2 regions of the Actinomadura verrucosospora genome follow, and region 2 is predicted to be linked to the other one. Evidence: riboswitches for the same ligand, from Rfam matches in the RefSeq annotation. Region 2 holds a riboswitch; the other holds the start of a gene.
The links. Region 2 has a riboswitch for glycine ahead of gcvT (glycine cleavage system aminomethyltransferase GcvT). Riboswitches for the same ligand answer to the same signal wherever they lie in the genome.
Positions count from the first base shown of each region.

Region 1: linked by a shared signal. The riboswitch ahead of gcvP (aminomethyl-transferring glycine dehydrogenase) and the one ahead of gcvT (glycine cleavage system aminomethyltransferase GcvT) in region 2 are both predicted to bind glycine.

Region 1 is NZ_BAABEV010000045.1:60,247-63,646, reverse strand. Features, by position in the region: gene ABD944_RS34320 (lysylphosphatidylglycerol synthase transmembrane domain-containing protein) at 1-811, opposite strand, end outside; glycine riboswitch at 1,083-1,177, shown strand; glycine riboswitch at 1,178-1,288, shown strand; gene gcvP (aminomethyl-transferring glycine dehydrogenase) at 1,348-3,400, shown strand, end outside.
Region 2 is NZ_BAABEV010000047.1:62,422-65,821, forward strand. Features, by position in the region: gene ABD944_RS35040 (serine hydroxymethyltransferase) at 1-704, opposite strand, end outside; gene gcvH (glycine cleavage system protein GcvH) at 701-1,090, opposite strand; gene gcvT (glycine cleavage system aminomethyltransferase GcvT) at 1,146-2,240, opposite strand; glycine riboswitch at 2,314-2,402, opposite strand; glycine riboswitch at 2,407-2,502, opposite strand; gene ABD944_RS35055 (hypothetical protein) at 2,817-3,158, opposite strand; gene ABD944_RS35060 (M50 family metallopeptidase) at 3,396-3,400, shown strand, end outside.

The DNA of each region.
Region 1 (3,400 bases), on a different contig from region 2:
ACCCGCCCTGCGGGGAGGGGGCGAGGGCGACGCCGTAGCGGCGGGTCTCGTCGGCGTCGTGCGTGCCGTCCAGGCGCGCCGCCCGCCGCGGGTGCAGCCCGAGCCGTTCGAGCGCGGCCACCACGGCCGTCCCGGACGGGCGGGGATTCGGCGTCCCGACGGCGTAGAGGGTGCCGTGGCCGATGGCGCGGCCGAGCAGGTAGGTGGCCGCCAGCGCGGCGACGGAGGCGTAGGACGCCGTCAGCCCCGTCAGCGCCGCCAGTCCGATCATGGTCCAGGTCGCGGCCTGCCAGCGGGCGCGGCCCGCCATCCCGACCGCGCTCACGAAGGCGATGACCGGGGCGATGTCGGTGTGCACCGGCGCGGTCTCCGTGCCGCCCCAGATCAGCGAGTCGAGCACGCCGCCCGGCGCGGCCCGCACCACCAGGTCGTCCAGGCCCACCGTGATCCCGAACGCGATCATCGCGGCCAGCAGCGCGATCGCCACGCGGACGCCGTCCTTGTGGAAGAGCCGCTCGATCGCGAACGCGATCGGCACGGCCAGCACCCCGAAGCTGGACACCAGCGTCGCCAGCGTCAGCAGCAGCCGCGGCGCGTGCGCGGTGCCCTGCGCGATGTCGGTCTGCAGGCCGTGGGTGGTCTGCTGCGCGATCGACACCAGCAGCATCACCGCCGCCAGCCCCACCACGGACGCCGCGAACCGGATGGCGTCGGAGGGCCGGCGGATCCGGTACGGCTGGGCGGGCTCGTCGACGGGCGCGCCGACCGCGCCCTGCGCCGGGCGCACCGCTCCGTCGTGGGTCTGTGTCACGCCGTACCGCCGCCCTGACCATCCGCCATCGTGATCAGCGTCCCAGACCCGGCGGCGCGCCGTCGAGTCGCGGGGCCGCCGCCGGGACGCGCGTCCATCCCGCAGCCTCGTCTCCCCGCCCCCGTGCGGCCCGGGGCCGTCGCGCCCCAGGTGAGTCAGCACATGGTACTCGCCGGTAGACCGCCCGCGCCGCGGGGCGCGGCCCCTTCCGGCGGGCCGGAACGACGTCGCGGACGCGCCTTTGGGTAGGGTTCGACCTAGGACATGCCGTCAACCCTGTGCGGGAGAGACCCCACGCCGCCAGCGTGGGGCGCCGAAGGGGCAACCTCCCCGGAACCTCTCAGGCAAAAGGACCGCACGGGCGAGGCACCTCTGGAAAGCAGGCGTCGGTCCCCGCGCGCGGGGAAGGGCGGCTCACCGAAGGGGAAACCCCGCCGCGCGGGTGAAGCTCTCAGGTGCCATGACAGAGGGGGAGAACGGCCGCCGGCCCGCGCCGGCGGCGCACCTGAGCGACCGCAGCAGCCAGGAGGCCCTCCATGACCGCCCAGTTCTTCGCCCCTGTGGCCGCGCCGCAGCATCCCCGGTCGGCGTTCGCCGACCGGCATGTCGGCCCCTCGCCGGACGACCAGGCGAGGATGCTGGCCGCCATCGGCTACTCCGGCGCCGAGGCGCTGATCGACCACGCGGTCCCCGCCGCGATCCGCACGTCCCGTCCGCTGGACCTGCCGCCCGCGCTGAGCGAGACCGCCGCGCTGGACCGGCTCCGCGAGCTCGCGTCCCGCAACACCGTCCTGACGTCCATGATCGGGCTCGGCTACCACGGGACGACCACGCCCGGCGTGATCATGCGGAACGTGCTGGAGAACCCGGGCTGGTACACCGCCTACACCCCCTACCAGCCGGAGATCTCCCAGGGGCGGCTCGAAGCCCTGCTGAACTTCCAGACGATGGTGGGCGACCTGACCGGGCTGCCCGTCGCGAACGCCTCCATGCTGGACGAGGGCACCGCCGCCGCCGAGGCCATGGCCCTCGCGCACCGCGTCTCCCGGCGCAAGGAGCCCGGGGCGTTCCTCGTCGACGTCGACACGCTCCCGCAGACGATCGAGGTCGTCCGGACCCGCGCGATCCCGCTCGGCATCGAGATCGTCATCGCCGACCTGTCCCGCGGCCTGCCCGACGGCGACTTCTTCGGCGTGCTGCTGCAGTACCCGGGCGCGTCCGGCGCCGTCCGCGACCTGGAACCCGTCATCGCGCAGGCCCACGAGCGCGGCGCCAAGGCCGTCGTGGCCGCCGACCTGCTGGCGCTGACCCTGCTGCGCCCGCCCGGCGAGTCCGGCGCCGACATCGCGGTGGGCTCCGCGCAGCGGTTCGGCGTCCCCTACGGGTTCGGCGGACCGCACGCCGGCTACATGGCGGTCGGCGAGGGCATCCAGCGCCAGCTCCCCGGCCGGCTCGTGGGCGTGTCCGTCGACGCGGACGGCGCCACCGCCTACCGGCTGGCCCTCCAGACCCGCGAGCAGCACATCCGCCGCGAGAAGGCCACCAGCAACATCTGCACCGCCCAGGTCCTGCTCGCCGTGATGGCGAGCATGTACGCCGTGTACCACGGCCCCGAGGGGCTGGCCGCGATCGCGCAGCGGACGCACCGCCGGGCCGCCGAGATCGCCGCGGGGCTGCGCGCCGGCGGCGTCGAGGTCGTCCACGACTCGTTCTTCGACACGGTCCTGGCCCGCGTGCCGGGCCGCGCCGCCGAGGTCGTCGCGGCCGCCCGCGAGCGCGGAATCAACCTGCGCCCGGACGGCCCCGACCGGGTCGCGGTCGCCTGCGACGAGACGACGCTGCCCGCGCACGTGACGGCCGTGCTCGAGGCGTTCGGCGCGACCGAGGTGGGCGAGGTCCCCGAGGCGTTCCCGGACGCCCTGCGCCGCGAGAGCCCCTACCTGACCCACCCCGTCTTCCACGCGCACCGCTCCGAGACCGCGATGCTGCGCTACCTGCGCAGGCTCCAGGACAAGGACATCGCGCTCGACCGCTCCATGATCCCGCTCGGCTCCTGCACGATGAAGCTCAACGCCACCGCCGAGATGGAGCCGATCACCTGGCCGGAGTTCGCCGCGATCCACCCGTTCGCGCCGCTCGACCAGGCCGCCGGCTACGTCGAGCTGATCGGCGAGCTGGAGGGCTTCCTCGCCGAGATCACCGGGTACGCGAAGGTCTCCGTCCAGCCGAACGCCGGCTCCCAGGGCGAGCTGGCCGGCCTGCTCGCCATCCGCGGCTACCACGCGTCCCGCGGCGAGGAGCACCGCGACGTCTGCCTGATCCCCTCCTCGGCGCACGGCACCAACGCCGCCAGCGCCGTCATGGCCGGGATGCGGGTCGTCGTCGTCACGTGCGACGAGGGCGGCAACATCGACCTCGACGACCTGCGCGCCAAGCTCGGCAAGCACGGCGAGCGCCTCGCGGCGATCATGGTGACCTACCCGTCCACGCACGGCGTCTTCGAGGAGACGATCACCGAGGTGTGCGCGGCCGTGCACGAGGCCGGCGGCCAGGTCTACGTCGACGGCGCCAACCTCAACGCGCTCGTCG
Region 2 (3,400 bases):
CGGGGACCGCCGAGCGTCTTGTGCGTCGTCGTCGTCACGATGTCGGCGTGCGGGACGGGCGAGGGGTGCAGCCCCGCCGCCACCAGGCCCGCGAAGTGCGCCATGTCGACCATGAGCAGCGCCCCGACCGAGTCGGCGATCCGCCGGAACGCGGCGAAGTCGAGCCGCCGCGGGTACGCCGACCAGCCCGCCACGATCATCTTCGGCCGGTGCTCGGCCGCGAGCGAGGCCACCTCGTCCATGTCGACCAGGCCGTCCTCGGCGCGGACGTGGTACGGCACCACGTTCAGCACCTTGCCGGAGTAGTTCAGCCGCATCCCGTGCGTGAGATGCCCGCCGTGCGCGAGGTCGAGGCCGAGGATCGTGTCGCCGTGCTGGAGCAGCGCGAAGTACACCGCCGTGTTCGCCTGCGCCCCGCTGTGCGGCTGGACGTTCGCGTGCTCGGCGCCGAACAGCGCCTTGGCCCTGTCGATCGCGAGCTGCTCGGTGACGTCGACGAACTCGCAGCCGCCGTAGTACCGGCGGCCCGGGTACCCCTCGGCGTACTTGTTCGTCAGGACCGACCCCTGAGCCTCCAGCACCGAGACCGGCGCGAAGTTCTCCGACGCGATCATCTCCAGGGTGCCCTGCTGGCGGCGCAGCTCCGCGGCGACGGCCTCGGCGACCTCCGGATCGGCCGTCGCGAGGGAGTCGTTCAGACTCATGATTCCTCGATCAGCTTGTCGTAGGCGGCGGAGTCGAGCAGGTCGCCCGGCTCCTCCGAGATCCGCACCTTGAAGATCCAGCCCTCGCCGTACGGGTCGTCGTTGATGACCTTCGGCTCGTCCACCACCGCGCTGTTGATCGCGGTGATCTCGCCGCTGACGGGGGAGTAGACGTCGCTCACCGACTTGGTCGACTCCACCTCGCCGCACGGCTCGCCCGCCTCGACGGTGTCGCCCTCCGACGGCTGCAGCTCGATGTAGACGATCTCACCGAGGGCGTCGGCGGCGTGCGCGGTGATGCCGACCGTGACGATGCCGTCCTCGCCACCGAGGCCCGACACCCACTCGTGCTCCTCGCTGTAGCGGAGCTCCTCCGGAACGCTCACGATCACTTCTCTCTTTCCACTGTGGGGGCGCGCCCCACACCGCCGGACAACTTGTTCAGGAACGCTTGTAGAACGGCAGGGCCACCACGTCCACCGGCTCGTGCCGGCCGCGGACGTCCACGGCGAGGCCCGCCTCCTCGACGCCGCTGTCGAGGTACGCCATGGCGATCGGCGTGCCCAGTGTGGGCGACGGGGCGCCGCTCGTCACGATGCCGCACGGCGCGCCGCCGGACGTGACGACCTGGTACCCCTTGCGAGGCGCGCGACGCCCCCGCGCGACCAGTCCCACGAGCCTACGGCCCGGCGGGGTCTGCGCCTGCGCCGCCAGGGCGGCCTTGCCCACGAAATCGCCTGGCTTGTCCAGCTTCACCACCCGGCCGAGGCCCGCCTCGAACGGCGTCGTCTCGGCCGTCAGCTCGTTCCCGTACAGCGGCATCCCCGCCTCCAGGCGCAGCGTGTCGCGGGCCGAAAGCCCCGCCGGGACGACCCCCTCCACCGCGGCGAGCGCCCTCCACAGCCCGACCGCGTCGGACGCGTCCACGAACAGCTCGAACCCGTCCTCGCCCGTGTACCCGGTGCGGGCGACCAGCGCGTCCACGCCCGCGACCCGCCCCGCCAGGATCGCGTAGTACTTCAGGTCCCCCAGCGGCGCGTCCGTGAACCCCTCGAGAATCCCCTGGGAACGCGGCCCCTGCAGGGCGATCAGCGCGTACGAGTCGGACCGGTCGTCCACCGCCGCCTCGAACCCCGCGGCCCGCTCGACCAACGCCTCCCGGACGACGGCGGCGTTCGCCGCGTTCGCCACCACCATCCACGTCTCGTCCGCGAGCCGGTAGACGATCAGGTCGTCCAGGACGCCGCCGTCGTGCCCGCAGATCATCGTGTAGCGGGCCTTGCCCACCGGCATCGGCGACAGGTTGCCGACCAGCGCGAAGTCCAGCGCGGCCCCCGCGCCCGGACCCGACAGGAAGATCTCCCCCATGTGCGACAGGTCGAACAGCCCCGCCCCCGTGCGGACGGCCTGGTGCTCGGCGGTCTCGCTCGCGTAGCGCAGCGGCATGAGATGGCCGGCGAAGTCGACGAGGTTCGCGCCGAGGTCCTCATGGACGTCGTGCAGCGGCGTCTTCTTCGCGGTCGGATCGGCGGACATGGGCTCGGCTCCTTCGTCACGGGCGCGCGTGGTCCATCGTCCCACTCGCGCACCGGGCGTATCGGTGCCTCCCCCTCTGTCATCGGCGCCTGAGAGCTTCACCCGCCGCGCACGGCGGGCTTTCACCTTCGGCGGGGGACCGGAGTCCCCGCTTTCCAGAGGTCGCCTGGCCCGTGCGGTCCGTGGGCCTGAGAGGTTCCGGGGAGGATTTGCTCCTTCGGCGTCCCCCACCGGCTGCGAGGGACTCTCCCGCACGGGATCATCAGCTGTCGAAGAAGGCTAGCAGTGTTCATTGTGTTTTTTGAGGTCGGGGCCCTGGGGGCCCCGACCTCAAAAAACACGTGCGATCGCTGCATCGCTCCGTCTCGCCTTGCGGCTCGCTGCGCGATCAGGTTCTCGCAAGCTCGAACCTGCCTTCGGACGCGATCGCGAGTGTTGGGGTCGTCGTCGGCTGAGGTGGCGGCTTAGGTCGTCTCGTTAGACGGTTGCTGCTGGTGCTTCCGTTTCGGTGTCCCTCTGTGCGGGTCGTTCGACCGTTGCGCTTCTTGGTGATGGGAGCGCGGTGGGCGGTGGTCGTCAGCGTGGGGGTGGGGTGGCGGGGGGCGACATGGACTTCACGCAGGTCTGCAGGGCGGCCCTGATCTTCTTCAGCTCGTCGGGGGCGGGGGATCTCGTGGGGTTGGGGGTGGGCATCTGGACGCCCTGGGCGTGCATGCAGTCGTTGAAGGCCTTGACCGCCTTCGACTGGGCCGGGGGGAGGGGCGTCGTCTCGGCGCCCGTGCCGGGGGCGGAGGGGGCCTGCGTCCTGGCGGTCGGGGCTGGGGACGACGCGCCCGCCGTTGTGCCGCCGTCGTCGTTGCCGCCGCAGCCGGCCAGGGCCAGCGTCAGGGCCAGGACCGCTACATGACCGCGCTTCAAGGGGGAACCTCCGTGGCCGGGGTGGGCCGCCCATGATGGGCGGTCGGCCCTGCTCGCGGATACGCGCTCTCGTGCCAATGATGCGCGGCCGGGTTAGCACCGTGCATCAAAGTGGCCTCCGGCACGGACCGCTTCTTCGTTCGCCTCAACCGGATCGCGGGCCGTAACGTACTCTGAACTGGTTGTCGGAGATCACCCCCGGGTGCGCGGGGTGGACGGACCCGGAGGGCACGCCGCATGGT